4 regions of the Micromonospora sp. NPDC047812 genome follow, and region 1 is predicted to be linked to each of the others. Evidence: riboswitches for the same ligand, from Rfam matches in the RefSeq annotation. Region 1 holds a riboswitch; each other region holds the start of a gene.
The links. Region 1 has a riboswitch for cobalamin ahead of AB0883_RS21245 (prenyltransferase/squalene oxidase repeat-containing protein). Riboswitches for the same ligand answer to the same signal wherever they lie in the genome.
Positions count from the first base shown of each region.

Region 2: linked by a shared signal. The riboswitch ahead of AB0883_RS18740 (ribonucleoside-diphosphate reductase subunit alpha) and the one ahead of AB0883_RS21245 (prenyltransferase/squalene oxidase repeat-containing protein) in region 1 are both predicted to bind cobalamin.
Region 3: linked by a shared signal. The riboswitch ahead of bluB (5,6-dimethylbenzimidazole synthase) and the one ahead of AB0883_RS21245 (prenyltransferase/squalene oxidase repeat-containing protein) in region 1 are both predicted to bind cobalamin.
Region 4: linked by a shared signal. The riboswitch ahead of AB0883_RS22495 (hypothetical protein) and the one ahead of AB0883_RS21245 (prenyltransferase/squalene oxidase repeat-containing protein) in region 1 are both predicted to bind cobalamin.

Region 1 covers NZ_JBEYRY010000005.1:308,523-316,092, reverse strand. Annotated here, with positions in the region: gene AB0883_RS21255 (peptidase) at 1-465, shown strand, start outside; gene AB0883_RS21250 (hypothetical protein) at 501-986, shown strand; cobalamin riboswitch at 1,075-1,215, shown strand; gene AB0883_RS21245 (prenyltransferase/squalene oxidase repeat-containing protein) at 1,352-2,812, shown strand; gene AB0883_RS21240 (hypothetical protein) at 2,809-3,732, shown strand; gene AB0883_RS21235 (CbiQ family ECF transporter T component) at 3,725-4,987, shown strand; gene AB0883_RS21230 (ATP-binding cassette domain-containing protein) at 4,984-6,612, shown strand; gene AB0883_RS21225 (ECF transporter S component) at 6,609-7,529, shown strand.
Region 2 covers NZ_JBEYRY010000004.1:198,691-206,260, reverse strand. Annotated here, with positions in the region: gene AB0883_RS18765 (BadF/BadG/BcrA/BcrD ATPase family protein) at 1-94, shown strand, start outside; gene AB0883_RS18760 (hypothetical protein) at 142-1,335, shown strand; gene AB0883_RS18755 (SIS domain-containing protein) at 1,328-2,077, shown strand; gene AB0883_RS18750 (GNAT family N-acetyltransferase) at 2,277-2,711, opposite strand; gene AB0883_RS18745 (N-acetylmuramoyl-L-alanine amidase) at 2,935-4,029, shown strand; cobalamin riboswitch at 4,383-4,599, shown strand; gene AB0883_RS18740 (ribonucleoside-diphosphate reductase subunit alpha) at 4,817-7,162, shown strand; gene AB0883_RS18735 (ribonucleotide-diphosphate reductase subunit beta) at 7,201-7,570, shown strand, end outside.
Region 3 covers NZ_JBEYRY010000002.1:1,061,914-1,069,483, forward strand. Annotated here, with positions in the region: gene AB0883_RS12730 (TadE/TadG family type IV pilus assembly protein) at 1-334, shown strand, start outside; gene AB0883_RS12735 (TadE/TadG family type IV pilus assembly protein) at 319-798, shown strand; gene AB0883_RS12740 (hypothetical protein) at 795-1,226, shown strand; partial or broken gene AB0883_RS12745 (LysM domain-containing protein) at 1,242-2,378, shown strand; gene AB0883_RS12750 (Rieske 2Fe-2S domain-containing protein) at 2,875-3,726, opposite strand; gene bluB (5,6-dimethylbenzimidazole synthase) at 3,835-4,464, opposite strand; cobalamin riboswitch at 4,503-4,701, opposite strand; gene AB0883_RS12760 (EamA family transporter) at 4,811-5,728, shown strand; gene AB0883_RS12765 (crotonase/enoyl-CoA hydratase family protein) at 5,769-6,533, shown strand; gene AB0883_RS12770 (discoidin domain-containing protein) at 6,709-7,570, opposite strand, start outside.
Region 4 covers NZ_JBEYRY010000006.1:126,932-134,501, forward strand. Annotated here, with positions in the region: gene AB0883_RS22470 (LacI family DNA-binding transcriptional regulator) at 1-145, opposite strand, end outside; gene AB0883_RS22475 (MFS transporter) at 303-1,523, shown strand; gene AB0883_RS22480 (hypothetical protein) at 1,679-2,014, shown strand; gene AB0883_RS22485 (MFS transporter) at 2,185-3,432, shown strand; partial or broken gene AB0883_RS22490 (LuxR C-terminal-related transcriptional regulator) at 3,803-3,949, shown strand; cobalamin riboswitch at 4,329-4,458, shown strand; gene AB0883_RS22495 (hypothetical protein) at 4,505-4,768, shown strand; gene cobN (cobaltochelatase subunit CobN) at 4,907-7,570, shown strand, end outside.

The sequences.
Region 1 (7,570 bases):
CGCTGCCCGGACGGCGGCTACCCGGCGCTGCCCGCGCAACCGGTCTGCACCTCCGACGTGGACGCCACCGCGCTCGCGGTGCAGGCGCTGCGGGCCACCGACCGCCCGACCGACGCCACCGCGGGGCTGCACTGGCTGCTTTCCGTGCAGCGCGCCGACGGCGGTTTCGCCAACGCCGCCGGCACCCCGAACGCCAACAGCACCGGCCTCGCCGCGCAGGCGCTGCACGACGGTCACCGACCGCTGGCCTGGGCACGGGCGCGGGTGTTCCTCGCCGGACTCCAGGTCGGCTGCGCCGGGGCACCGGCCGACCGGGGGGCGGTCGACTTCGACGGCGCCACCTTCGACCCGGGCACCGCCGCCCGGGCCACCGGCCAGGCTGTCCTCGGCCTGACCGGCACCGGGTACGCCCGGCTGTCCGCGGCCGGCGCCACCCCGGGCACGCCAGTCCCCGCCTGCCCGTGACCCGTCCCGTCGCTCACCCGATTCCAGGAGGAACCGTGTTCCGTCACCGATCCACCGTGCGCGCACGGCTCGCCGGCCTGCTGGCCGCTGCCGTCGCCACCGTCGCCCTCACCGCCGTCGAACCCGCCCCACGGGCCGCGCACGCCGCCGCCTGCACCGGCACCTCCGGCGTCACCGTCGTGGTGGACTTCGCCGCGCTCGGCGGCGGCGTCCAGGTCGCCTGCGCCCCGGGCGACCCGGCCACGGGGGTGGCCGCCCTCCAGGGCGCCGGCTTCACGGTGACCGGCACCCAGCGCTGGGGGCTGGCATTCGTCTGCCGGATCAACGGCAAGCCGACCGTCGCGACCGATCCGTGTGTCAACACCCCGCCCGCCACGGCGTACTGGTCGTACTGGCACGCCTCCAGCGGCGGCGCCTGGTCCTACAGCACGTCCGGCGCGAGCAGCTACAACCCGGCCCCGGGCACCGTCGAGGGCTGGTCGTTCGGCGCGGGTGCCCCGCCGAGCATCGCCGCGCCCTGACCGCAGCCCCACACGGCGTGACCGCGGCGCCGCACCGGGTGTCGGTCACCTCCCCTGGCGTCGCGAGACGTGCGGGCGGTACGGTGTCGGCACCCGGTGCACGCCGGGTCCACAACTGCATACGTCCCGTGTGGGGGGAAGCCGGTGCGAAGCCGGCGCTGACCCGCAACCGTGAGCGAGGCCTCGGCCTCGCGAGCCGGAATGCCTCGCCCGGGACGAGCGGCTTCCACTGTCGAGGTTCACAGGGTGAAGTCCGGGCCACCGAGGCCCGCTCCACCCCGCTCATCGCGTCAGGCGAGCGGGGTGTCGCTGTCCCCGGGTGCTTTCCGGAGCTTCCACCGACCGCTCTGCGAAAGGCACCTCTCATGTCCCGGTCCCGCTCCCGGCGTCTCGGTGTCGGCGTGGTCACCGCCACGGCGGCGACGATCGCCGCGCTCACCGCCGTACCCCTGACCGTCGTGGCCGCGCCCGCCCCGGCCCACGCCGCCGCCGCGCGCGACGCGGCCAACTGGCTGGCCGGCGAGTTCGCCGACGGGGTGCTGCCCGGCCCGTTCGGCGGCCCGGACTGGGGTCTGACCATCGACGGGATCCTCGCCCTGTCCGCGACCGGGGTGGACGCGCCGGTCCGTCAGGCCGCGACGGCGCAGGTCGCGGCACATGTGCGGTCCTACAACAGCTACGACGACTGGGGCATCCCGGGCTTCACCGACGGCGGGGCGACCGCGAAGCTCCTGTACGCCGCCTCCGCCGCCGGAGCTGACCCCACCGACTTCGGCGGCTTCGACCTGCGGACGGAGACCCTGTCGCTGGTCGCCGGGGCGGACGCGGGGCACCAGCGGGGGCGGATCACCAGCCGCACCACCGCCGACAGCGGCCCGGACGCCAGCAACACCTTCGACCAGTCGTTCGCGGTGCTGGGCCTGGCTCGCAGCGGCGACGTGCCGCAGGACACCGTCGACTTCCTCGTCCGGCAGCAGTGCGCGGCCGGTGGGTTCCGGCTCTACCCCGACACCGCCGACGGCCCGTCCCCGTCCTGCGACGAGCAGGCCGGCGCCACCCTCGACGTCGACTCGACCGCGATGGCGGTGCAGGCGCTGCTCGCCGCCGCTGCCGACGGCGCCACCGGCGTCACCGAAGCTGCCGGCAAGGCCGCGGACTGGCTGGTGGACCAGCAGCACGCCGACGGGTCGTTCGGCGGTTCCGGCCCGACCACCGGCGCGAACTCCAACAGCACCGGCCTCGCCGGACAGGCTCTCGCCGCCGCCGGCCGCGACACCGAGGCCGCGCGGGCCGCGGGCGCGTTGGCCGCACTACAGCTCACCGCGGCAGACGGTGGCGCGGCCGCCGCCGACGCGGGCGCCATCGCCTACAACAGCGACAGCCTGGCAACGGCCGTCGCGTCCGGGATCACGGACAACGAACGGGACCAGTGGCGCCGCAGCACCGCGCAGGCCCTGCTCGGTCTCGTCCAGGTGCCGCTGGGGCGCATCGGACTCGTCTCGCCGCCGCCGTCCCCCGGGCCGACCCCGACCGGCACGGCCTCGCCCACCGCCTCCCCGACGACCACCACCTCCCCCACGCCCACCGGGTCACCGACGCCGACCGCGCCGGCCAGCCCGACACCGAGCCCGTCCGCGACCACCGTGCCGCCGACGCCGTCCGCCACCGCATCGGCGACCGTCGCCCCGAGTGCGTCCCCGACCACCCCCGGCCTGGGCGGGCTGCCGACGACCGGCGCGGCGATCACCAGCTACGTGCTGATCGCGTTCCTGCTGGTCGGAGGCGGGGTGCTGCTCCTCGTGCTCGGCCGTCGGCGGGCGGCATGACCGTCCGGGCCGCCCGCGCCGGTCTGGTCGTCGCCCTCGCCGCCGCCGGCACGATGGCCGGATCGGGCACCCCCGCGAGGGCCGCCGGCTCGGCCGGCTACTGCCCCGACGCCTCCGGGGTGACCGTGGTGGTCGACTTCAACGAACTCGGCGGCGGGACCGTGGTGCGGTGCGCCCGGGGCGAGCAGTCCACCGGCCTGGCGGCGCTCAAGAACGCCGGCTTCCAGATCACCGGCACGCTGCGCTGGGGCGAGGGGTTCGTCTGCCGGATCGAGGGCAAGCCGTCGACGGCGTCCGAGAAGTGCGTCGACACGCCGCCCGCCAGCGCCTACTGGTCGTACTGGCACGCGGCCAGCGGCGGCAGCTGGACGTACAGCGACAAGGGTGTGCTCAACCGCAAGCCGCCGGCCGGCAGCTTCGAGGGCTGGTCGTTCTCCCTCAACCGTGCTGCCAACGACGCGCCCCGACCGGGCGCGGCGCCGAGGCGGCCCGCTCCCCCGCCCTCGCCACAGCCCCCGCCGCCACCGGCACCGCCCACCCAGGGCGGCGGCCCGGTCGGCCGACCGCCGGCAGGAGACGGCGGACCGGTCGCGCCGCCGGCCGCCACCGCGGGCCGCCCCGGTGCGGCAGGACCGGTGCCGGGCTCCTCCGGGCCCGCGCTGCTCCCCACCGGTACGCCGACGGCCAGTGGCCCGGGCCCGACGCCGAGCGCGGGAGCCGCGACACCACCTGCGGGCGGTGCCGCCGGCTCACCGTCGGGCAGCTCCGTCGACCAGCCGGTGGTGACCGAGGTCGCCGCCTCCCGTGACGGTCGCGGTGTTCCGCTGGGCACGACGGCCGGCGTGCTGCTGCTGGTCGCGCTCGGCGTGGGCGGCCTGATGGCCGCGCGGCGACGGCGGGCCGTCGAGCCGGATGACTGACCGGAGCATTCGCCAGGCGGAGTTGTCCGGAGGGGCCGACCGGAGACGGTCCGTGGGCCGGGTGCCGCGACTGCCCCGGGCGCTGCACCCCGGCGCGTGGTGGCTGTGGGCGCTCGGCCTGGCCACCGCGGCCAGCCACACCACCAATCCGTTGCCGCTGGGCCTGCTCGTCGCCGTCGCCGCGCTGGTGGTCGTCCGGCGGCGGGGAGACGCGCCCTGGGCGCTGGCGTTCCGGATGTACCTGGTGCTCGGCGCGGTGATCGTGGCGATGCGGGTGGTGTTCCGGATCGTGTTCGGCGGCGGGCAGGGCGAGCACGTGCTCGTCCGGCTTCCCGAGATTCCCCTGCCCGCGTGGGCGGCGGGAATTCGCCTGTTCGGGCCCGTCGCCGCCGAGCAGCTCCTCGGCGGGTTCTACGACGGGCTGCGGCTGGCCACGATGCTGGTCTGCCTGGGCGCGGCGAACGCCCTGGCCAACCCGAAGCGGCTGCTCAAAGCCGTGCCCGGGGCCCTGTACGCGGTGAGCACGGCCGTGGTGGTGGCGCTGTCGGTCGCCCCGCAACTGGTGGAGAGCGTGCTGCGGGTCCGCCGGGCGCGCCGGCTGCGGGGTGCCTCCGGCCGGGGAGTACGGGCGTTGCGGGGCATCGCGCTGCCGGTGCTGGCCGACGCGCTGGACCGGTCCCTGGCCCTGGCCGCGGCGATGGACTCCCGGGGCTACGGCCGCACCTCGGCGGTGCCCGCCGGGCAGCGCGCCGTCACCGGTGCGCTGGTGCTCGGCGGGCTGGTCGGCGTCTGCGCCGGCACGTACGGGCTGCTCGACGCCACCGGACCCGGTTACCTGGGTCTGCCGATGCTCCTCGTCGGCCTGTCGACCGCCGTGACCGGCATGCTGCTGGCCGGCCGTCGGGTGCGCCGCAGCCGCTACCGACCGGACCACTGGCGGGGCGCGGAACTGCTCGTGGCCGGCTGCGGGGTGGGCACCGCCGCGCTGACGGTACTGGCCGGTTCGGTCGATCCGGAGCTGCTGTATCCGCCGGTCAGCCCACTGACCTGGCCCGAGCTGACACCGCTGGTGCTGCTCGCCGTCGTGGTCGCGGCGGCACCGGCCTGGTTGGCGCCGCCTCCCGCGCTCGCCCGACCGGCCGCCGCGCGCAACGCCGGCCCGCCGCCTGGACCACGTGCTCCCGTCGGCGCCGCACCGGCGGGTGGAGCGGGTCGCCCGACGTCGTCGTCCCGCGCGCAGGAAGGCCCTTCGTGATCGACTTCGACCGGGTGACCGTCCGTTACGCCGAGAGCGACCGCCCGACCCTGCGGGACGTGACGCTCCACATCGGCGAGGGCGAGCTGTGCCTCGTCGTCGGCCGCACGGGAACGGGCAAGTCCACGCTGCTGCGGGCGATCAACGGGCTGGTGCCGCACTTCACCGGCGGCACCCTGCACGGCAGCGTGACGGTGGACGGCCGGGACACCCGCCGTCATCCGCCGCGTGACCTCGCCGACGTCGTCGGCGTCGTCGGGCAGGACCCGCTGTCCGGGTTCGTCACCGACACCGTCGAGGAGGAACTCGCCTACGGGATGGAGCAGCTCGCCCTGCCGGCGACGGTGATGCGCAAGCGCGTCGAGGAGACCCTCGACCTGCTCGGCATCGCCGAACTTCGCGACCGGCCGCTGCGGACACTGTCCGGCGGGCAGCAGCAGCGCGTCGCCATCGGGGCGGTACTCACCGCCCACCCGAAGGTGCTGGTGCTCGACGAGCCCACCTCCGCGCTGGACCCCACGGCGGCCGAGGACGTGCTCGCCGTGGTGACCCGGCTGGTGCACGACCTCGGCGTGACGGTGGTGCTGGCCGAGCACCGGTTGGAGCGGGTCGTGCAGTACGCCGACCGGCTGCTCCACCTGCCCGGTGACGGTCGGGTGGTGGACGGGGAGCCGGCCGCCGTGCTCGACGGTGTCGACATCGCACCGCCGCTGGTCGAGTTGGGCCGTCTCGCGGGTTGGACGCCGTTGCCGCTGTCGGTGCGCGACGCCCGCCGGCGGGCGGCCGCCCTGCGCCACCGGCTCGCCGACGCGGTACCGGCTGACGCGGCGGTCCCGAACGTGTCCACCGTGCTGACGGCGCGCAAGGTCGTCGTGCGCTATCCGGGGACGGTCGCCGTGGCGGGCGTCGACGTCGACCTGGCTCCGGGCCGGATCGTGGCGTTGATGGGCCGTAACGGCTCCGGCAAGTCCAGCCTGCTCTGGGCGTTGCAGGGCAGCGGCCCCCGCCACGGCGGCACCGTCGCGGTGGTCGACGCGCGGGGCACCGTCGACCCGAAGGCCCTGCCGGCGGGCCGGGCCCGTCGTCATGTGGGGTTGGTCCCGCAGACCCCCGGTGATCTGCTGTACCTGGAGACGGTGCAGGCCGAGTGCGACCAGGCCGACCGGGAGACCGGAGCGCCCGCCGGCACCTGTCGGTCGCTGCTCGACCAGCTCACCCCGGGGCTACCCGCGGACCGGCACCCCCGTGACCTGTCCGAGGGGCAGCGGCTCGCGCTCGCGCTCGCCGTCCAGCTCACCGCCGCCCCGCCGGTGATCCTGCTCGACGAGCCGACCCGTGGCCTGGACTACCGCGCCAAGCGGCAGTTCACCGCTGTCGTCCGAGGGTTGGCCGCCGCCGGCCGGGCGGTGATGATCGCGACGCACGACGTCGAGCTCGTCGCGGCCCTCGCCGACCGGGTCGTGGTGATGGCCGAGGGGGAGATCGTCGCCGACGGCACCACGGCGGAGGTCATGCTCGCCTCGCCGGCGTTCGCCCCGCAGGTGGCCAAGGTTCTCGCTCCCGCGCCGTGGCTGACCGTGGAGCAGGTCGCGGCCGCGCTGGCCACGACCCGGGAGCCGGGGTGAGCGTGCTGCGGGTCGCCCCGCGCACCGCTGCCGTGCTGGTGCTGGCCTCCGCCGCCGCACTGGCGACCTTCACCTGGCCGTTCTTCGTCCCCGCCGATCCCGAGAGCACCGCCCGCACCGGCGAGGCGCCGCTGGTGTTCCTCGTGGTGCTGCCGGTGCTCGTGGCCCTGGTGCTGGCCGAACTCAGCTCCGGCGGCATCGACAGCAAGGCGTTGGCGATGCTCGGGGTGCTCGCGGCCGTCAACGCCGCGCTGCGCCCGCTCGGCGCCGGCACCGCGGGCATCGAGACGGTGTTCTTCCTCCTCGTCCTCGCCGGCCGGGTGTTCGGGCCGGGGTTCGGCTTCCTGCTCGGCTCGACGTCGTTGTTCGCCTCCGCACTGCTCACCGCGGGGGTCGGGCCGTGGCTGCCGTTCCAGATGCTGGCCGCGTCCTGGATCGGGCTCGGCGCCGGCCTGCTACCGGGCAGGCTGCGGGGCCGGGCGGAGATCGCCGCCCTGGCCGGCTACGGCGTACTCGCGGCCTACGGCTACGGGCTGCTGATGAACCTGTGGTTCTGGCCGTTCAGCATCGGCGCGGACACCCAGCTCTCCTACGTCGCCGGAGCGCCGCTGCTGGAGAACCTGCACCGCTTCGCCGTGTTCACGGCGGTCACCTCCACCTTCGGCTGGGACACCGGCCGCGCGATCACCACCGCCGTGGCGATCGTCCTCGCCGGCCCCGCGGTCCTCGCCGCGCTGCGCCGTGCCGCCCGAAGAGCCGCGTTCGGCGCACCGGTCACCTTCGCCGCGCCCGACCCGCAGCCGGCCACGGCCACCACACCTCCGGACAGCACGCGTGAGGGGAACGTTCACGCAGAGCCGACACCACCGCCGCCCGGAGACGTGACCGGCGGCGGGGAGCGCGCGAGCCCGACGTGAAGGACGGTCGCCCTCCGCGACAGAAAGCGCGGAGGGCGACC
Region 2 (7,570 bases), on a different contig from region 1:
AGCGGAGCCGCTCGACGGCGGTCCGGTGCTGCTGAGCGGTGCCGCCCCCTACGCGCGCCTGCTGGCGCGCCAGGAATCCGGTGGTGACGCATGAGGGCCGGACACGGGGTGGCACGTCTCGAGGTCGTACCCGGAGAGCCCATGGGCGGGTATGCCGACCGCTCTGACGGCGTCCAGGACGTGCTCGACCCACTGGAGGTCCATGTCGTGACCTTCGCCGACGAGGGCCACCGCTTCGCGCTGGTGGTCGCGGACCTGGTCTGCGTCAACGTCGACGTCGTGGAACGAATCCGGACCGCCATGCGAGACGTCGGCGTGCAGTCCTGCTGGGTCTCCGCCACCCACACCCACGCGAGCCCCGAGGCGGGCTGCAGCCCTGGCGGCGAGGCCACGCCACCGCACGTCGCCGACCGGCTCGAAGCCGCATCCCTCGTGGCCGCGCGGTCTGCCATGGCGTCCGAGCGCGCCGCCAGACTCGGCTCCGCCCGCACGCTGGTTCCCCAGCTGGCAGGTCACCGTAACATCGCTGATCCGGCTCCCCTGGACGTTCCCGTCGACACCATCGTGGTCACCGCGGGTACCGAGGTGGTGGGGCTGGTCGTGGTGTCACCGGTCCACCCGACCGTCCTTCCCGCCGGCAACAACCAGGTGAGCGCGGACCTCAACGGCGGCATCCGCCGGGCGTTGTCCACACCGGACAGGTGGGTGGTCGTCGCCACCGGTGCGGCCGGCGACATCAGCACCAGGCACACTCGTCGGGGGCGGGGGCTTGACGAGGTGGATCGGCTCGGCGCCTGGCTGGCCGACCGGGTCGATCCGGTCTCGCCGCGCGTCGGCGGAGGTGCCGCACCGCCGGTCCGCCCGCCGGTCTCGCGAACAGTGACGCTTGCGCCGAAACAGCCGTCGGAGCTCGAGGTCGCCGTGCGGCAGACCCCGCAGCCAGGGGGCGGAAACGAACGCATCCACCGCGTCATGCAACAGGGGCTGCGGATCGCGGCGGAACAGGCCGCCCGCCAGCGCACGGAACCGTATGTGATCGACGTGGAGGCGGTGGACCTCGACGGGGTCACGGTCGTGGCCGTTCCCGGCGAGCTGTTCCTGGAGCTGGGCGAGACGATCCGTGCCGCAGCGCCGGAACAGGTACGGGACATCGTGGTCCTCGGCTACGCGAACGGCTACCTCGGCTACCTGCCCACCCGTGACACGCAACCCTGCTACGAAACCTATGCCAGTCCGGTCACCTCGGGCAGCGGCGAGGTCGTCGTCGAGGCCGCCGTGTCGGCCGCCGTAGAGGCCGTCCGCGGCCGGGAACCCTCCAGGAGGACCAGTGCCTGAGCCTGCCTACGCCAACATCGCCCGGACCGCACTCGAACAGGTCCTGGCAGCACAGCTCGACGCCATCGAGGCGGCGGCCGGGCTCGTCGCCGACGCCATCGCCGCCGGCGGTGTCCTACAGGCGTTCGGGACCGGCCACTCGCGGATCGTCACCCTCGAACTCGCGGGGCGTGCCGGCGGGCTCGCCGCCGTCAGCATGCTGGCGGTCAAGGACCTCGTGATGTTCGGTGGCGCCGACCCGGGGCCGATCCTCGACCCGACGTACGAGCGCGAGCCCGGCCTCGCCGAGCGGATCTACCACCTCGCCGGGCCCTCCGAGCATGACGCCTTCCTGATCGTCTCGAACTCCGGAATCAACGCTGCCGTCACCGAGATGGCGGTGCTGGCCCGCGAGCGTTCCCACCCGATCGTGGCGGTCACCTCACTGGCGCACACCCGCTCGGCCGGTGCCCGTTCCACCCAGGGACCACACCTCGCCGACCTGGCGGATGTGGTGATCGACAACCACGCGCCGGCGGGGGACGCGGCACTGGAGATCACCCCGGGAGTTCGGATAGGGGCGGTCTCGTCGTTCACCGGAGTCCTCATCGCGCAGCTGCTCACCGAACTGGTCTGCCGCCAGTTGCTGGACCGCGGCATCGACCCGCCTGTCCACGTGTCCGCGAATCTGGCGCGGGGCGACGCGCACAACCGCGTGCTCTATGAGCGGTACGGCGGTCAGGTCCGCCCGATCGAACCCTGATCAGCCGGGACGAGGGCTTCCAGGCGTCGGGGGAGAAGGTGAGGCTCGCGGTCGGGCGGGCCGAGTCTCCGTGAGCTCCCGGAGAACACCCGTTCGAGCGCTCCACCGAACCCGCGCCTGGAAGCCAGGATCCGCGATGTGGTCGGCCTGTACCTCGACCCACCAGACAAGGCCGCAGCACGGGCGGCGCCGCCCGACGCTAGAGGGGAACCACGTACTGGATGAACCCGCGGTTCTCGGCGACCTGATCGTAGAGCCGCCGGGCTGTGCGGTTGTCTTCCCTCGTGAGCCAGTACAGCCGATCACAGCCCTGGTCGCTCGCCCACGCTTCGACGGCCCTGATCAGCGCACGGGCGACACCCCTGCCGCGCGCCTCGGGAGCCGTGAACAGGTCCTGCAGATAGCAGACGTCGGGCGACGTCGTGCTGGCGTGGACCAGGAAGTGGGCGATGCCGACCAGCCGGCCGTCCAACCGCGCCCCGAGCGCACGCACTCTGTCGCCGCGCTGGAACTCCTGCCAGGCCCGGTCGTACCGATCCGCGGGCCAGGTGCGGCCGTAGAAGGCGTTGTAGCCGCAGAACAACTCCTCCCACCCGGGGCGGTCGTCCGACTGGAGCGGGCTGACGCTGACCATCGCTTCCTTCCTCGTCCGGGAACGCGCAGGTGTGACCCGGTGTCGCAGACATCGGCGTGAAGGAATCCTAGCCTCGCAACACCAGTGCTTGCGCAGCTCGGCTGCCGACCGGTGGTCAGCCCGGCGAGGTTCGACGCCCTGGGGGGAGGAAACCTTCAGATCTCAGATCAAAAGACGTAGACATCTTTCATGTTCTATCGATGTCCCGCTATATTGCCGAGCAGTGTCGATCTCTCCCGATGACGAGGTGCACATGTTCGACAACCCGACGCTTCGGCGGCGTACCCTGTTGGCGGCCGTCGCCGGCGCCGCGGCCGTCCCCATCGTCGCCGGCCCCGCGTGGGCGGCGTTGCCGAAGGTCTACATCGATCCGGGCCACGGCGGCACCGACCCCGGCGCGGTCGGCAACGGGCTGCAGGAGAAGGCCCTGACGCTCGACATCTCCCTGCAGCTGCGCAACATCCTGCTGGCCAACTGGGGCGTCGACGTCCGCATGTCCCGGACGACCGACATCACCCGCAGCCTGGCGTACCGCACGGACGACGCCAACGCGTGGGGCGCGAACCTGCTCGTGAGCGTGCACATCAACTCCGGCGGCGGCACCGGCTTCGAGAGCTACCGGTACCCGACGGCGGGCGCGGCCACCGTCAACCTGCACAACGCGCTGCACCCGAGGGTGATCGGCGCCATGCGGACGATCGGCGGGGTCACCGACCGGGGGCTGAAGACCGCGAACTTCCACATGCTGCGCGAGGCGGCCATGCCCGCGGTGCTGACCGAGAACCTCTTCATCGACAGCGTCGCCGACTCGAACCTGCTCAAGCGGGCGGACTTCATCACCGCCGTCGCCCGTGGGCACGCCGAGGGCATCGCCGCCTACCTCGGCCTGGGCGCACCCAACCCGCCCACGGGCGGCACCATCGTGGACAACGCCACGGCGGGACGGTTCACGGCGAGCACCAACTGGGGCACCTCCTCGTACTCGGCCCAGCGCTACGGGGCCGACTACCGCTTCGCCAACCCCACGCCCGCCAGCGACGCCGCCTGGTTCAAGGTGAACATCCCGACGGCCGGCGACTACCGGATCGAGGTACGCCACCCGGCCGACCCCGGCTACAACAGCGCGGCCCCGCACGTCGTCGTCACCGCCTCGGGCAACCGCACGGTCAACGTGGACCAGCGCTCCAGCGGCGGCGTGTGGCGCTCGCTGGGCACCTTCGGACTGGCCGCCGGTGACCGCAACCTGGTCGCGGTGAGCCGGTGGACCAGCACCCCCGGTTACGTGGTGGCCGACGCCGTCCGGGTCACCAAGGTCTGACCGCACCGCCTGGGAGCGGACCGGGATCGTGTGACCACAGGATCCCGGTCCGCTCGCACGTCGGTGCCAGTCGTGGAATCCGCGCGCCTGGCAGACCGGGACCGCGCCGCCGGTACGGACCGACAGGTCCTCGGCGTCGCGCCGCGCGACCCGGACCGTGGTGGAGCGCGATCCGGGCCAGCGCGCTCAAAGCGCCTGTGGTGTCCGACCGTACCGAGCGGACGACAGTCCTCCGAGCCGGCGCGGGCGGACATCGACGTCGACGCGGGCCGGCGATCGACGGGCGTCACCCGGACCGCCGACGACACGCCCGAGACCGACATGTGGGGTGTGACAACGGCGCCAACCCTATATATGGTGTCGGCGCAGCTGGTTCGGCCGCTCATCCGGAGCGGTCGAGGCAAGAGGGAACCCGGTGGGAATCCGGGACTGCCCCGCAGCGGTGAGTGGGAACGACCGCCGTCATCAGCACTGGGCCGCCAGCGGCCTGGGAAGCGACGGCCAGTAGGAGACCGGCGAGCCCGGTCGCGCCCGCGAGTCCGAAGACCTGCCAGTGCGCCGTACGCCCGCATCCGGGTGCGCGGCGGTCCGAGGCCGCGTGGGACGGCCGACGCCATCCCGACGCGTGCCCTGCGCGCGTCGTCGTCGGTGTCCGCTCCCCGCGTGCCCAGGAGTTCCGTCTGGGATCAAGGCTCGCGAGGAGTGAGTGGTGACAGTCACCGAGGTTGTTCCGGCCGACGGCACGGCGGTCGACGATGCGGCCGTGGCGGGCCAGCGGCGGCCGCAGATGCGGGTCCGCAAGCGTGACGGCGGCACCGAGGCGGTCGACGTCAACAGGATCGTCCGGGCGGTCGAGCGGTGGGCCGACGACCTCGCCGACGTCGACCCGCTGCGGGTGGCGACCCGGACGATCAGCGGCCTGTACGACGGGGCGACGACGGCCGAACTGGACCGGCTGTCCATCCAGACCGCCGCGGAGATGATCGGTGAGGAGCCGCAGTACTCGCGGTTGGCCGCCCGCCTGCTGGCCGGGTACGTCGACAAGGAGGTCCGCCGGCAGGGCATCGGCTCCTTCAGTGCGGCGATCCGGCGCGGCCACGCCGAGGGCCTGATCGGCGACGACACCGCGGCGTTCGTCGCCGCCCACGCGAGCGCCCTCGACGCCGCCGTCGATCCGCGCGGTGACCTGCGCTTCGAGTACTTCGGGCTGCGCACGGTCTACGACCGGTACCTGCTGCGCCACCCGACGAGCCGGCTGGTGCTGGAGACCCCGCAGTACTGGCTGCTGCGGGTGTCCTGCGGCCTGTCGCAGGCACCGGACGAGGCGATCGAGTTCTACCGGCTGATGTCGAGTCTGGCGTACCTGCCGAGTTCGCCGACGTTGTTCAACTCCGGCACCCGGCACACCCAGATGTCCTCCTGCTACCTGGTCGACTCCCCGCGCGACGAACTCGACTCCATCTACCAGCGGTACGCGCAGGTGGCGAACCTGTCGAAGTTCGCCGGCGGGATCGGCATCGCGTTCTCGCGGGTCCGCTCGCGGGGCGCGCTGATCAGGGGCACCAACGGGCAGTCAAACGGGATCGTGCCGTGGCTGCGGACGTTGGACGCCTCGGTGGCGGCGGTCAACCAGGGTGGTCGGCGCAAGGGCGCGGCCTGCGTCTACCTGGAGCCGTGGCACCCGGACGTCGAGGAGTTCCTCCAGCTGCGCGACAACACCGGTGAGGACGCCCGGCGCACCCACAACCTCAACCTGGCCAACTGGATCCCGGACGAGTTCATGCGGCGGGTGGAGGCCGACGGGGTGTGGTCGCTGTTCGACCCGGACGTGGTGCCGGAGCTGCCGGACCTGTGGGGGGAGGAGTTCGACGCGGCGTACCGGGCCGCCGAGGAGCAGGGCCGCTACGTGCGGCAGGTCCCGGCGCGGGAGCTGTACGGGCGGATGATGCGCACCCTCGCCCAGACCGGCAACGGGTGGATGACGTTCAAGGACGCCGCGAACCGGTTGTGCAACCAGACCGCCGAGGCGGGCAACGTGGTGCACCTGTCCAACCTGTGCACCGAGATCGTCGAGGTCTCCAGCGACGCCGAGACCGCCGTGTGCAACCTCGGTTCGGTCAATCTCGCCGCCCACCTGGGCGCGGACGGCATCGACTGGGAGCGGCTGCGCGCCACCGTCCGCACCGCCGTGACGTACCTCGACCGGGTCATCGACATCAACTACTACCCGACGGCGCAGGCGGCGGCGAGCAATCCCCGCTGGCGTCCCGTCGGGCTCGGCCTGATGGGCCTGCAGGACGTGTTCTTCGCGCTGCGGCTGCCGTTCGACTCCCCGGCCGCCCGGGAGCTGTCCACCCGGATCAGCGAGGAGCTGTACCTGACCGCCCTGGAGACCTCCGCCGACCTGGCGCGCCGCGCGGGCGCCCACCCGGCGTACGGGCAGACCCGGGCGGCGCGCGGGCAACTGCAACCCGACCTGTGGGGCGTCACGGGAACCCAGACGGCGAGGTGGAGCGCGCTGCGGGAGCGGGTCGCCGCGTACGGGCTGCGCAACTCGCTGCTGGTGGCGATCGCGCCGACCGCCACCATCGCCTCGATCGCCGGTTGTTACGAGTGCATCGAGCCGCAGGTGTCCAACCTGTTCAAGCGCGAGACCCTGTCGGGGGAGTTCCTCCAGGTCAACACCGCCCTCGTGCGGGAGTTGAAGGCGCGTGGCCTGTGGACGGAGCGGATCCGCTCGGCGATCAAGCGCGCCGAGGGCTCCGTGCAGGACGTCGCGGAACTGCCGGCCGAGGTGCGGGAGCTGTTCCGCACCGCGTGGGAGCTGCCGCAGCGGGCGCTGATCGACCTGGCCGCGGCCCGCGCCCCGTACATCGACCAGTCGCAGTCGCTGAACCTGTTCCTGGCCGCGCCGACGATCGGCAAGCTCTCCTCGATGTACCTGTACGCCTGGAAGGCCGGGCTGAAGACGACGTACTACCTGCGTTCGCGGCCGGCCACCCGGATCCAGCAGGCCACCGTCGCGCCCGTCGGGCCGGCCCGCGCCGCCGGCGTCGTCGCGGCGGTGGCGACCGTCGACGAGGCGCTGGCCTGCTCCCTGGAGAACCCCGAGTCGTGCGAGGCCTGCCAGTGACCACCACCACGACCACCAGCGAACCGAGGACCACACACATGCTGCTCGACCCGGGGATGGACCTCACCCTCCGCCCGATGCGCTACCCGCACTTCTTCGACCGCTTCCGCGACGCCATCCGCAACACCTGGACGGTGGAGGAGGTCGACCTGCACGCCGACCTCGCCGACCTCGACCGGCTCTCCCCGGCCGAGCGGCACCTGGTCAGCCGCCTCGTCGCGTTCTTCGCCACCGGCGACACCATCGTCGCCAACAACCTCGTGCTCAACCTGTACCAGCACGTCAACTCGCCGGAGGGCCGGCTCTACCTGTCACGGCAGCTGTTCGAGGAGGCCGTGCACGTCCAGTTCTACCTCAACCTGCTCGACACCTACGTGCCCGACGAGACCGAACGCTTCGCCGCGTTCG
Region 3 (7,570 bases), on a different contig from region 1:
GATGCCGGTGATCCTGCTGCTGCTCTTCGCCTCGATCCAGACCGCGGCCTGGTTCGTCGCCCGTTCCACCGCGCTCAACGCCGCGCAGAGCGCGGTCAACGCGCAGCGGCTGCACCAGGCGCCGCCCGGGGCCGGTGAGGCCCGGGCCGTCCGGTTCCTGCGGGCCGCCGGCGGCTGGCTCGTCGGCTGGGACGATCCCGCACCGAGCTGCCAGACCACCACGACGGAGGTGACCTGCACGGTGCGCGGGCGGTCCCTGTCCGTCGTACCCGGGGTCAGCTTCCCGGTGCACCAGACCGCGCACGGAACCGTGGAACGGTGGACCACGCCGTGAGCCGTACCGCCGAGCGGGGCTCGGTCTCGATCGAGGTGGCGGTGCTCGCCCCGGCCTTCATCGCGCTGATCGTGCTGGCCGGCGTCACCGGGCGTACCGCGGTGGCGGCCGAGGCGATCGACGCCGCCGCCCACGACGCCGCCCGCGCCGCCTCGATCTCCCGGGACGCCCGCACCGCCCGCGCCGAGGCCCGGGACGCGGCCCGCCGGCAGCTCGGCTGGCGCGGCCTGAACTGCGCCGGCACTCCCGAGGTGACCTTCAGCGGCGCGGTACGCGGCGCCCCCACCAGCTTCGACGCGGCGTTCCGCAGCCCGGCCGGGCAGGACGCCTCGGTCACCGTCCGGGTCGCGTGCACCGTCTCCTACGGGGACCTGCACCTGTCCGTCCTGCCGGGGATGCCCGCCGGCAAGCGCGTGTCGGCGAGCTTCACGTCGCCGCTGGACCGCTACCGGAGCCGGGGATGACCGCTGTGGCCGGCCGGCGCGACCAGGGCCGGGTGAGCATCTTCCTCGCGGTGGCGATGGCCGGCGTCCTCTCCGTCATCGGCCTGGCCTTCGACGGCGCGGGCCAGCTGCGCACGTTGCAGCGGGCCGACAACCTCGCGGCCGAGGCCGCCCGCGCCGGCGGCCAGGCCATCGACCGGGCCACCGCCATCGCGGGCGGGCCGACCCGGATCAACCGTCCCCAGGCCCGCCGGGCCGTCGCCGACTACCTCGCCGCCGCCGGCGCCGCCGGCCACACCGTCAGCTTCCCGGTCGTCGACGGGGAGACCCGGGTCCGGGTACGCGTCACCGTCACGCACCGCAGATCCATGCTCGGCCTGTTCGGCTTCGACGAGACCGTCACCGTCTCCGGCGAGGCGACCGCGCGACCGCTCACCGGGGCACCGTAGGAAGGGAAGGCAGCCATGGCCGCATCGGGGCGTTCCGCCGTACGGCGGACCGGACGCATCCTGACCGGGTTCGGCGCGCTCGTCGTGCTCTGCGCGGTGCTGGTCGGCGCGCCGGTGGCGCTGCTCGCCCTCGCCGGCAACCCGTTGCCCGATCACCTGCCCACCGTCGCGGAGATCGGCTCGACGCTGACCAGCCGCGACGACGGGCGGCTCTTCCTGCGGGCGCTGGCGCTGGCCGGCTGGTTCGGCTGGGCCACGTTCGCCTTCTCCGTCCTGGTCGAACTCTGCGCGCAGGCGCTGCGCCGACCCGCGCCCCGGCTGCCGGGCATGAGTCGCCAGCAACGGGCCGCCGCCGCGCTGGTCGGTTCGGTCGCGCTGATCCTCGCGGCCAGCCCCGCGGCGAGCGCGGCGACGGCGGTCGCCGGCCCGTACGCCCTGCCGGCGGCAGCGGTCGCGACCGCGCAGCCGGCTGTCGCGGAGGCCGCCTGGCCGGGCCCGGCCGCGCACACCTGGTCCGCCTCGGCCGCCCGGCCCGCCCCGGCCGCTCCGGCCGCCCGGCCGCTGTCGGCCGCCCTGCCTGCTCAGCCCCCGACGACTGTCCCGGTTGCACGGCCGGCATCGGCCGCCTCGTCCACGCCGGCCGACCTGTCCGCGCCGGCCGACTCGGACGACGGTGTGGCGGTCTACCGGGTGGCCCGGGGCGACCACCTGGGCGCCGTCGCCCAGCGCTACCTGGACGAGTTCGCCGACTACCGGGAGTTGGCCGAGCTGAACCGGCTCGGCGACCCCGACCGGATCCACCCCGGCCAGTTGTTGAAGCTGCCCGGGGACGCCGAGGACCGGGGGGCCCGCCGGCACGCCACCGGCCGCCTCGTCGCGCGCCCGACCCCGCCCGCTCCCACCCGGCCGGCCCCGCAGCCGGCACCGGGAAAGGTCGCTCCCGAGCGGGCGACGCCGCCCCCGCCGGCCGCCGAAGCCCCGGTGCCGCCCCCGGCGGAGACGGACGCCGGTCATACCCCGACGGTGACGGTGGGAGCCGCCCGGGCCGGCGAACCCGATCGGGTGAACAGGCCCCTCGCGGTCTCCGCCGTCCTGGCGGTGGCGAGCATCGTCGGCGCGCAGATCGGCGCGGTCCTGGGCCTACGCCGCCGACCGGGCCACGTACCGGCCGGCGCGGCTCGGACCACGACCGCCGCCCGCCGTGGCACCGCCGCACGCGGCACCACCACGACCAGGCGCGGCCCGGGTCGCCGGGACATCGGCACCGCCCCGCGCGGCAGCGCGACCGCAGCCGACCGGGGCGGTACGGACACCGGCACCCACGACTCCGCGCACCCGACCGGTCAGGGCTACGCGTACGCCGGCGGCACCGTTCGCGCGGACACGACCGCCCCCGGCACCGGCACCTACGACGGCGGGCTGACCGCTGGCGCCCGCGACGACGATCTGACCGGCCACGGCCGAACCCACCCGGGTTCGTCCCGCGACACACCGATCGGCCGCCACCGCCGCCCCTGACCCACCCACCCCGCTCGCACCCGCCCAACCGATACCGCTCGGGTGATCAAGAGGTTTGGTCACGCAGGGAGATCGAACTCGACTCAAACCTCTTGATCGACATCGGAGGTCGGGAGGGCGCAGGCGCCCGTCAGGGGAGGCGGGTCTCCAGGACGCCGTTGACGACGCGGGTCGGCAGGACCTGCTGGTCGTTGCCGGACGGGCCGTGCACGACCTCGCCGCCGTTGAGGCGGAACGCGCTGCCGTGCCACGGGCAGACCACGCAGGCGTGCCCGTCGATCTCCTGCACCTCGCCCTCGCCCAGCGGGCCGCTCTGGTGCGGGCAGCGCTCCAGCATCACGGTGACCTCGTTGCCGTGCCGGTAGAGGATCACCGAGACGTCGTCGACCTCCCGGGTGATCAGCTTGCGCTCCGGCAGGGCGGACATGTCCGCGATCGAGTGCCAGCCGTCGCTCATCCGGTGCAGCTCGGAGATGCTCTGGTTGACCTGCGCGCCCTGCTTGTACGCCAGGTGCCCGCCGAGGTACGCCCCCATGCTGGCGGCGCCGAGCCCGAGGAAGCCGAGCGTACGGCCGAGGTTGTGCCGGCCGGCCATCCGGGCGGCCACCGAGCCGGCGTAGAACGCCAGGCCGACGCTGTTGGACGCGGCGTGCACCAGGCCGACCCGGCGCTGGTCGCGGGCCAGTGCCGCCCAGTCGTTGAGGCCGGCGACCGCGGCCGGGAGGGCGCTGACGGTGCCCACCGTGCACAGTGTGGTGGCGGCCCGGCGCTGTCCCGGCATGAGGTCCAGCACCGCCGTGCTGATCCACGCGCCGACCGGCACCTGCACCATCGCCGGGTGCAGCGGATGGCCCAGCCACACGCCGTGCAGCAGGTCGCGGACCCGCTGCGGTCGGAGGGTGGCCTGGACGGCGCGCTGCAACCGGTCGCCGACCCGGTCCAGGCCGGATGCCTGCTCGATCTTCGTCAAGAGTGCTCGCACCCGTACCGACTTCCCGGCAGGAGCCGCCGCAAACCGGTCGACGGTGACGGATCCGCTGCCGTACGTGATCAGGCCCCCGCAGAGCCGTAACGGGACGCCCCACCGAGGTCAGCTCTCCCGTGCCGTCCAGCGGTCGTGGTGGATCGCGTCGGCCATCGGGCGCTTCTGTCGCCAGCCGTGCCGGGCCAGGTCGGGTACGGGCTCGAAGTGGGTGACCGGCCCGAGGCAGAGCCACGCCACCGGCCGGATCCCGTCGGGGATGCCGAGCAGTTCGGCGAGCCAGGGCTCGCGGTAGAACGACACCCAGCCCACCCCGAGCCCCTCGGCGGTCGCGGCGAGCCAGAGGTTCTGGATGGCGAGGCAGGTCGAGTAGAGCCCGGTGTCGGCGATGGCGTGCCGGCCGAGCACGGCGGGGCCGCCCCGGGCCTGGTCGTGGGTGACCACCACCGACAGCGTCGACTCCAGGACGCCATCGATCTTGATGCGGGCGAACCGTTCGGCCGCCTCCCCGTCGAGCGTCGCGGCGAACGTGTCCCGCTCGGTGCGGACGTGCTCGTGGAACCGGCGGCGCAGCTCCGGGTCGCGCACGAGGACGAAGTCCCAGGGCTGCGAGTAGCCGACGCTCGGCGCGGCGTGCGCCGCCGCCAGCACCCGGTCCAGCGTCTCCTCGGGCACCGGCGCCCCGGTGAACTGGGCGCGTACGTCCCGGCGGCGGTGGATGACGTCGTACAGATCCAAGGCAGGCTCCCGCTGCGCTCGGCCCACGCCACACCGGACGCGGGCACCGGACGCGAGGCCGGTCTTCGGACTCCCGGATCGACGCCTGGCCGTCCGCCTTCCCGGCCCGGGCGGGCCAGTGGCTGCGCGTACGCGTGGACGGTGGCTCCCCGGTCACCGCGGCGGGCCCGTGCCGGATTCACACCGGCTTCCCGATTCTCCCCGCTCGCGCGGGGCACCTCACATGATCGTGCCATCGGGGATGCTAGCGCCGCCCGGTCCGTTCCGGTCCGACGGGCAGCGCGGGGCACCCGCGGCAGTGGAAATCCGGTCGCGGGCCGCCCGCTCCGGTACCACTGTGGTCCGGGTGTACGCACTCTCCTCCCGCCCGCTGCCGGCCGGCCGACCGGCGACCCGACTGACTCTCGCGCTGGGACAGCCCCGGGCCGTGCCGCCCCCGCTGCTGATGCTGCTGGGCATGCTCTCCACCCAGGTCGGGGCGGCCGTCGCCAAGCAGCTCTTCGGCAGCACCAGCGCCGGCGGTACGACCACGTTGCGGCTCGGCTTCGCCGCGCTCATCCTGCTGGTCCTGGTCCGGCCGGGGCTGCGCCTGGGCTGGCGCACCGCCGGTCTGGTCGGGGCGTTCGGGCTGGCCCTGGCGGTGATGAACCTCGCCTTCTACGCGGCCCTGGAAAGGGTGCCGCTGGGCGTCGCGGTCACCATCGGCTTCGCCGGGCCGCTGCTGGTGTCGCTCGCCGGCAGCCGCCGGCTCGCCGACGTGGCGTGGGCGGCGCTGGCCGGCGGGGGCGTGCTGCTGATCAGCGGGCTCGGCGGGACGGGGGTGGACCGGCTGGGGCTGCTGTGCTGCGTGGCCGTCGCGGTCGGCTGGGCCGGCTACGTACTGCTCGGCAAGGCGGTCAGCGCCCGGGTGCCAGGCAGCCGGGGCCTCGCGCTGGGGATGGCGGTCGCCGCGCTGGCCGTGCTGCCCCTGGGGGTCACCGGCAGCGGTACGGCGCTGCTCGACCCGTGGACCCTCGCGCTGGGCGCGGCGGTGGCGCTGCTGTCGTCGGTGCTGCCGTACTCGGCGGAGATGGCGGCGCTGCGCCGGATGCCGGCCCGGGTCTTCGCGGTCCTGCTCAGCCTGGAGCCGGCGATCGGGGCGCTGGTCGGGCTGGTCCTGCTCGGCGAGCTGCTGGCCTGGCCGCAGGTGGTCGGCGTGGCCTGCGTGGTCGGTGCCGCGCTGGGCGCCACCCTGGTCCGCCCGGACCGGTCCGCCCCGCACTGACGCCTGGCGCCGCCGGCACCGCCGGGGGCATGCTGTCGGGATGGGGGTACGCGTCGAACGCGCCGCGGCGGTGACCACGGTGATCCTGGACCGCCCGGCGGCCCGCAACGCGGTCGACGGGCCGACCGCCCGGGCGCTGGCCGACGCGTTCCGCGCCTTCGAGGCCGACCCCGACGCCTCCGTGGCCGTGCTCTGGGGGGCCGGCGGCACGTTCTGCGCCGGGGCCGACCTGAAGGCCATCGGCACCCCGAGCGGCAACCGCGTCGAGGCGCAGGGGGACGGCCCGATGGGTCCGACCCGGATGACGCTCGGCAAGCCGGTGATCGCCGCGATCTCCGGTCACGCGGTGGCCGGCGGGTTGGAGTTGGCGCTCTGGTGCGACCTGCGGGTGGCCGAGTCCGACGCGGTGCTCGGGGTGTTCTGCCGGCGCTGGGGGGTGCCGCTGATCGACGGGGGCACGGTCCGGCTGCCCCGGCTGATCGGCGAGAGCCGGGCGATGGACCTGATCCTGACCGGCCGGCCGGTGCCGGCCGAGGAGGCGTACGCCATGGGGCTGGTGAACCGGCTGGTCGCGCCGGGCGAGTCCCGGGCGGCGGCCGAGCGGCTGGCCGCCGAGATCGCCCGGCACCCGCAGACCTGCCTGCGCAACGACCGGGCGGCGCTGCTCGCCGGCGCCGGCCTGCCGGAACCGGCGGCGCTGGAGGTGGAGCTGGCGTACGGGATGGAGTCGCTGGCCGCCGACGCGGCGGCCGGCGCGGCCCGGTTCGCCGCCGGCGCCGGCCGGCACGGCGCCCCGGCCCACTGACCGGACCAGGGCCCGGCCGGCACCGCGCCCGGCCACTCACCGGCGGCGGCCCGACCAGCGCGCCCCGGCCGACCCTCCGGGCGGGCGGCCCGACGGGCCGGGCGGTGCGGCCACCGCACGTCCGGTGACCGCACCGCCCGGAATCCCGGCCGCCACCACGGGCGACCGGGGTGGGTCAGTTGCGGTTGATGGTGAACGTCGAGGTGGTGTTCTGGATGTCCACCGCGTTGTTGCTCAGGCGAAGGTTGTTGAAGGTGACCGACCCGACGGCCGGGCCCTGCCCCGCCTCCGGCATCTGGTTGGCCCAGATGCCGAAGCCGGACTTCGCGTCGTAGGCGTCACCGCTCTTGCGGGCGCCGCTGATGGAGACGTTGGTGAAGACCGTGTCGGTGATCGGGAACTGCGGCTGCCCACCGACGTAGTTGGTCTGGAACATGATGCCGCTGTACGTCGGGTCGACGATGTCGACGTCGCTGACCCGGATGCCCTGGAACACCTTCGAGGCGGAGAAGACCCAGATCGCCGGGAAGGTCTGCGCGCCCCAGAAGTGCCCGCCGGCCCGCACGATCGAGATGTTCTCGAACCGCGTGGGCGGGCTGGCGCCGAAGCCGTTCATCGGGTAGCCGAAGTCGAGCGAGCTGATGGTGATGCCGGAGTAGACCAGCGTGTCCGCGATGTAGATGTTGCGGAACGTGTTGCCGTAGCCGCCGTAGACGGCCACGCCGGCGGCCCGCCAGGTCAGGGTCGAGGTCAGGTTCTCGTAGATGTTGTCCTTCATGTCCGCGCCACCCGCGTCGATCGCCGAGAACAGCGCGAAGCTGTCGTCACCGGTGGCCCGGGCGTCGTTGTTGCTGACCAGGTTGTTGGTGCTCCCGTTGGTCATGTTGATGCCGTCGGCGAACATGTTCCGGATCCGGGAGTTCTTGATCGTCATGTGGTCGGTGTTCGCGCCCCAGTAGAGGCACACCATGTGCTCGTTCCAGATGTTGTCGATCACGATGTTCGACACGTTGGAGAAGTCGAACACCTTGCCCGGC
Region 4 (7,570 bases), on a different contig from region 1:
GCCGGTCGGCGGCGACGTTCACCCGCTCGCGCGCGGCGGGGGAGGCGTAGCCGGTGCCGGCGATCACCCGCGAGGCGGTGGCCCGGGAGACCCCCGCCACCCGGGCGACGTCCTCCAGGGTCGGTGGTCGGTGTGTCGTCGTCATCCCGGTCCTCCCCGTGCTCGGCCGTCGCGGCGTGGACGGTCGACCGAATCATCCCCCTCCGGCGCGCTGACGGTAAGGGGCGCGTTCGGGTTGCTCCGAGAGCGCTCTCAGGTGTGGGATCGGGCGGCAGACGACCCGAGGCGAGAGGACCGCCACCGTGAGCCGCACCGCCGCCCCGACCGCCCCGCCGCCCCCGGCCGTACCCCGGGCGGTGCTGGCCGCCCGTACCGGTGTGGCGGTGGTGTTCGCGCTCAACGGCCTGGCCGTGGCCACCTGGTTCTCCCGGGTGCCCGCCGTCCGGGACGCGCTCGGGCTCAGCGCGGGCCGGCTCGGGCTGCTCCTGCTCGCCATGTCCGTCGGCGCGCTGCTCGCGATGCCCACCGCCGGCCTGGTGGCCCAGCGGCTCGGGGCGGCCCGCACGGTCGCGCTCTCCACCCTGGTCGTCGCGGCCGGGCTGACCGTGACCGGGCTCGCCGCCCTGGCCGGGTCCCTGGCCGGGGTCGCGGTGGGGCTGTGCGCCCTCGGTTACGGCTCCGGCATCTGCGACGTGGCGATGAACGTCGAGGGCGCGGCGGTCGAGCGGCGGCTGGGGCGGACCGTCATGCCCCGCTTCCACGCGGCGTGGAGCCTCGGGTCCGTGGCCGGGGCCGGGCTCGGCGCCGGGGCGGCCCGCCTCGGCGTGCCGGTCGCCGTGCACCTCGCCGCGCTGGCCGCGGTGGTGCTGCTCGGCACGCTGCTGGCCGTCCGGTCGTTCCTGCCGGCGGCCGAGAGCGGCACCGCCTCCGCGTCGGCCGCCCCGGCCGAGCGCCGCCGCGAACTGCTCGCCGCCTGGCGGGAGCCCCGTACGCTGCTCGTTGGCCTGCTGGTGCTGGTGTCGGCGTTCGCCGAGGGCAGCGCCAACGACTGGCTGGCCGTCGCCTTCATCGACGGCCACGACCTCAGCGAGGCGGCCGGGGCCGCGGTCTTCGGCGTCTTCGTCGTCGGCATGACCCTGGGCCGCACGGCGGGGACCGTCGCGCTGGACCGGTGGGGTCGGGTACCCGTGCTGTCCGCCACGATCCTGCTCGCCACGTTCGGCGCGGGCGTGGCGGTGCTCGCCGGCTCCGGGCCGGTGGCGATCGCCGGCGTCGCGCTCTGGGGGATCGGTGCGTCGCTGGGCTTCCCGGTCGGGATGAGCGCGGCGGCCGACGACGAGCGGCGGGCGCCGGCCCGGGTCAGCGTGGTCGCCGTGATCGGGTACACGGCGTTCCTCGCCGGCCCCCCGCTGCTGGGCCTGCTCGGCGACCGGGTCGGCACGCTGCGGGCGCTGCTCGTCGTGCCGCTGCTGCTGCTGCCCACCCTCGCCCTGGTGCCGGCCACCCGCCCGCCGGCCCGCTGAGCGGCCCCCCGCCCGCCGGCCCGTGCTCGTCCGCCACCCCGCGAGGTCGGGCCCGGGGGCGACGACCGGGGCGCGCAGGTGGCTCCCAGGTGGTGCGCAGACGGTTGCCAGGTGACGGTGCTGCACTGGGAGGACGCCGAGGAGAGGAGCCGGGCATGGGCTGGTTCAACCGGCGGCCGCGCGCCGCCGACGCGACCCCGACGAAGCTCGACCGCGAGGCGACCCGGGAGGACCTGGCCGCGCTGGAGGCGTTCGTGGCCAGCCGCCGGGGCGTGGAGTTCTACCTGGAGCCGGAGACCACGGCGACGGACACCACCGTGGTCGCCATCGCCCACGACGGCGAGTGGATCCGCCGGCGCACCGGCTCGCCGCGCGCCGCCGGGTCCATCGCCCGCAAGCACGCGGTGCCGCTGTACGAGGCCGCCCGCACCGGCTACCCGGAGCGGATGCGGGCGTGGAACCGGGCCCACCCGGAGCGCCACGCCCGCTGACCGGTCCGCCCGTCGTCACGCCCGCGGACCAGCCGGGGGGTCAGGCTCCCTGACCGGCCGGGGCACCACGCCCATGAGCGGTACGCCCGAGACCACTCCGGCCCGCTGCCCGCTGTCCGCCGGACCGGCACGGGGCTGCTCCGTCGGACCCGGCGCGGTAAGGTGCCCCGATGGCTGATCGGTCCCGGTCGCTGGGCCGTCCCTTCTGGACGTTCTGGACCGCCGCGGCGCTGGCCAACCTGGGCGACGGCATCCGGGTGGCCGCCTTTCCGCTGCTCGCCGCCGCGCTGAGCGACGACCCGGTGGCGGTGGCCGCGGTGGCCGCGGCGCAGTTCCTGCCGTGGCTGGTCACCGGCCTGCTGGCCGGCGCGCTGGCCGACCGCCGGGCGGCCCGTGCACTGATCGTCGCCGCCGACGCCGGCCGCGTCGTGGTGCTGGCGGCGGTGGCCGTGGCCGTGGCGACGGGCGTGGCCTCGGTCGCGCTCGTGGTCGCCGCCGCCTTCCTGCTCGGTGTCGGCGAGACCCTGCGCGACACCGCCGCCCAGACCGCGATCCCCCGCCTGGTGGACGACGCACAGCTGGAGCGGGCCAACGGCCGGCTGGTGGCGGGTGAGATCGTGGGCAACGAGTTCGTCGGTCCGCCGGTCGGGGCGATGCTGTTCGTCGTCGGCGCGGCGCTGCCCTTCGCCATCAACGGCGCCTCGCTCGCGCTGGCCGTCATGCTCGTGCTGTCCCTGCCGCTGAGTCTCGCCCGCCCCGGCCCGGCACGGTCGGGCGCCGACGCGGACGGGCGGAGCGCCGCCGCCGACCCGGCCAGGCGCGGGGCGCTCGCCGGGCTGCGGTGGCTGGCCCGGCAACCCGTGCTCCGCACGCTCGTGGTCGTCGGCGCGGCAGTCGCCGCCGCGGACAGCGCCTGGTTCGCGATCTTCGTGCTCTACGCGCGGCAGAGCCTCGGTCTTGGCGCGTTCGGCTTCGGCCTGCTGCTGGCCACCGGTGCGGCCGGCGGGCTCGCCGGCTCCCTGGTCGCCGACCGGTTGATCGGCCGGTTCCGGCACCGTCCCGTGCTGGCCTGGTCGATGGCGGTCACGGCCGGAACGCCGGCCCTCCTGGCCGTCGCGCCGCACCGAATCGCCGCGGTGGCCGTCGTCGTCACCACCAGCGCGTCGTTCGCGGTCCTCAACGTGGTCGCGCTGTCGATCCGGCAACGCCTCGTGCCCGGCGACCTGCTCGGTCGGGTGGTCGCCGCCTCCCGGATGCTCTCCTACGGCTGCGCCGCGCTCGGGGCGCTCGCCGGCGGGGCGCTGGCCGCCGGCCTGGGCATGCGGGCACCCTTCCTGTTCAGCGCGACGGTGGCGGTCGCCGCGACCGCCGCCTGGTGCGTCGCGTCCCGTCCCACCGCGCCGGGCGGTCCGGCCTGACGGGGAGGATGCCCGTCGTCGGGCGCGCTCGCGTCGCCCGAGTCGGACGATCCGTGCCACGAGCACGGCGGCGGACCCCAGCGTCGCGGTGGCGAGCAGCACCGTGAGCGTCGGATAGCGGTACGCCACCTGGACCCGGGCGACGCCGCAGCCCCGGTGGAGCGCCGACCACCCGGTGGATCGAGGCGAGCAGCAGCAACGGCGCGAGCAGTGGGAGCAGCCTCACCAGCGTCCGCGGGCGCACCACCCGGCCGGCCGCCCAGCGGTCGTCGCCGGCGAGGCGCTGCTGGCCCCGAGCGTCACCCGCCGGCTCATCGCCGAGTGCACCCGCCTGCCGGCCGCCCGGCGGGTGCCCGGACGGCTCGACGGGGTGACCCGGCGGGAACGGGAGGTGTTGACGTTGATCACCCGTGGGATGTCCAACGCCGAGATCGAGCGGCACCTGCACCTCAGCCGGGGCACCGTGAAGACGCACATCGGCCGGTTGCTGACGGAGCTGGCCGCCCGTGACCGGGCGCAACTGGTCATCGCGGGGCTACGAATCGGGGCTCGCCGACCGGTGAGCCGACGTCGACCGTGGTCGAGGTCCCCGTCACCACGTCGGGCGGGCGGCGACGCCTCCCGCGCGCCGCAGCCTGCCTGCTGGGGAAGCGGAACGGCACGCGGGCGCCGGGGTGTGCGCGGGTGCCGTTCCGCTCGGCCCGTGCGCGTTCCGGGGCCACCGTCGCCGTATTCGGCGGCTCAGACCTTACATTGGCCGACGACAATGCGAAAGGCGTGCCTGAACGGGCATCACGATCGTTGTTCGTCGATCGATGCGAGGTGCCGTGAGCCGGGGTGGGGTGGCGTTGACCGGCGGCCCGGGGTGTGGCAGCATTCGCGGCCTGACGGCAGTGAAGGAAGCCGGTGCGATTCCGGCGCGGTCCCGCCACTGTCACCGGGGAGCGATCCCCCCTCGTGAGTCACGACCGTGCGTGCGCGGTTGGAAGGCCGGGGGAGAGCGTCGATCCGGGAGCCAGGATACTTCGGCCGTCGGAGTGACCCCAGGGCGTGGACACCCGAGGAGGACCCGATGACGCACCGCGTCTCCCCCATCGACGATCATCGTCGCATCGTGCCCGGCCGTGCCAACGGCCCCGCTGGCGGCAACTCTCCCGCGGGCGGCCGCATCGCCGCGCGTGGCCGCCGTTCCGTGCCGCCGGCCAGCCGCGGGGCCGCCGCGCACCCGCCGGTCCGCACCATGCCCGCCGTCGGTCGCCCGGCTCCCGGTGGCGCCCGCACCGTGCCCGGCCGGTTCACCACCGTGACCGGGTCCACCCTCGCCGCGTACCGCTGACGCCCGCACCGCGCCGCCCGACCCCGCCGGCCCGCCGGTGAGCCGGCCGCCGGCCCGTCGTACCCGCTGAACCGCGCCCATCCCCGCATCGCCCGGTCGTCCCCGCGTCGACCCGGGCGTCACTCTCCGGAGCTGTCCGTGCGCATCCTGCTGCTCTCCACCGCCGACACCGACCTGCTCGCCGCCCGCGCCAGCGACGCCGACTACCGGCTCGCCAACCCCGCCCGGATCGCCGCCGACGCCGTGCCCGCGCTGCTCGACGGCGTCGACCTCGCCGTCGTACGCCTGCTGGGCGGCCGGCAGGCGTGGCCGGACGGGCTGGCCGCGGTGCTGGCCTCCGGCGTGCCGACGGTCGTGCTCGGCGGCGAGAACGTGCCGGACGCGGAGCTGATGGCGGCCTCCACCGTGGCCTCCGGGGTGGCCACCCAGGCGCTGGCGTACCTGGTCGAGGGCGGGCCGGAGAACCTCGCCCAGCTCGCCCGGTTCCTCTCCGACACGGTGCTGCTCACCGGCGAGGGCTTCGCCCCGCCCGCGCCCACCCCGACGTATGGCATCCACGGCGAGCGGCCCACGCGGCCGGACCGGCCGACGGTCGGGATCGTCTTCTACCGGGCACACGCCCTCGCCGGGAACACCGGGTTCGTCGACGTCCTCGCCGACGCGGTCGAGGCGGCCGGCGGCGACCCGCTGCCCATCTACTGCGGCTCGCTGCGCGGACTCACCGCCAACGCGGGGCCGCTCGGGCTCTTCGCCCGCTGCGACGCCCTGCTGGTCACCGTGCTCGCCGCCGGCGGCACGGTCGCCGCCGACGCCTCCGGCGGAGGGGACGAGGACGCCTGGGACGTGGGCGCGCTCGCCGCCCTGGACGTGCCGGTGATCCAGGCGCTCTGCCTGACCAGCACGCGCGAGCAGTGGGCCGCCAGCGACGCCGGGCTGTCCCCGCTGGACGCCGCGATGCAGGTGGCGATCCCCGAGTTCGACGGCCGGATCGTCACCGTGCCGTTCTCGTTCAAGAAGATCGACGCCGACGGGCTGTCCACCTACGCCGCCGACCCGGAGCGGGCCGCCCGGGTGGCCGGCATCGCCGTGCGGCACGCCCGGCTGCGGCACGTGCCCCAGGCCGACAAGCGGCTCGCGGTCGTGCTCAGCTCGTACCCGACGAAGCACTCCCGGGTCGGCAACGCCGTCGGCCTGGACACCCCCGCCTCGGCGGTGCGGCTGCTCGCCGCCCTGGCCGACGCCGGCTACCACCTCGGCGACGCGCCGGTGCCCGACGACGGCGACGCGCTCATCCACGCCCTCATCGCCGCCGGCGGCCACGACGTCGAGTGGCTCACCCCGGAACAGCTCGGCGCCGCCGAGGCGCGGGTGCCGGGGGAGACGTACCGGCGGTGGTTCGCGCAGGTGCCGGCGGAGCTGCGGGAACGGATGCTCGCCCACTGGGGCGAGCCGCCCGGCGGGCTCTACACCGACGGCGGCGACATCGTGCTCGCCGGGCTGCGCTTCGGCAACGTGGTGCTGCTGATCCAGCCGCCGCGCGGTTTCGGGGAGAACCCGATCGCCATCTACCACGACCCGGACCTGCCGCCCAGCCACCACTACCTGGCCGCGTACCGCTGGCTGGCCGCGCCCGTCGCCGACGGCGGGTTCGGCGCGGACGCCGTGGTGCACCTGGGCAAGCACGGCACCCTGGAGTGGCTGCCCGGCAAGGGCCTCGGGCTGGCCGCCGGCTGCGCCCCGGACGCCGTCCTCGGCGACCTGCCGCTGGTCTACCCGTTCATCGTCAACGACCCCGGCGAGGGCACGCAGGCCAAGCGGCGCGCGCACGCCGTCGTCGTCGACCACCTCGTGCCGCCGATGGCCCGCGCCGAGACGTACGGGGACCTGGCGAAGCTGGAGCAGCTGCTCGACGAGTACGCCACCGTGCAGGCCCTCGACCCGGCCAAGGTGCCGACCCTGCGGGCCCAGATCTGGGACCTGGTACGCGCCGCCGAGCTGCACCACGACCTGCACGCCGAGCGGATGCCCGACGCCGACGACTTCGACGACTTCGTGCTGCACCTCGACGGCTACCTGTGCGAGGTCAAGGACGTGCAGATCCGCGACGGCCTGCACATCCTCGCCGCCGCGCCCACCGGCGAGGCCCGGGTCAACCTCGTGCTCGCCGTGCTGCGCGCTCCGCAGGTCTGGGGCGGCGCCCGCGCGCTGCCCGGCCTGCGGCAGGCGCTGGCCGGCGCGTACGGGCTGGACGAGCAGGCGCTGCTCGCCGCCCCCGGGGAGCGGCTCACCGTGCCCGAGGCGCTGACCGAGACCGTGGAGGGACCGGGCGTGACCGCCGCCGACGCGGTCGACCTCATCGAGGCCCTGGCCCGCCGGCTGGTCGTCGGCATGGAGACCCTCGGCTGGGACGCCGACGCCGTCGAGGTGGTGGTCGAGGAGGTGGCCGGGCGGGCCGTACCGGACGCCGCCGCGGTGCTCCGCTTCGCCGCCACCGAGCTGGTGCCGCGCCTGAACCGTACGACCGACGAGATCGACCGGGTGGTGGGCGCGCTCGACGGGCGGTTCGTGCCGCCCGGCCCGTCCGGCTCGCCCACCCGGGGCCTGGTCAACGTGCTCCCCACCGGCCGGAACTTCTACTCCGTCGACCCGAAGGCCATCCCGAGCCGCAACGCCTGGGACGTCGGCGTGGCCCTGGCCGACTCGCTGCTCGCCCGGCACCTCGCCGACACCGGGGAGTACCCCCGCTCGGTCGGGCTCACGGTCTGGGGCACCAGCGCCATGCGTACCCAGGGCGACGACATC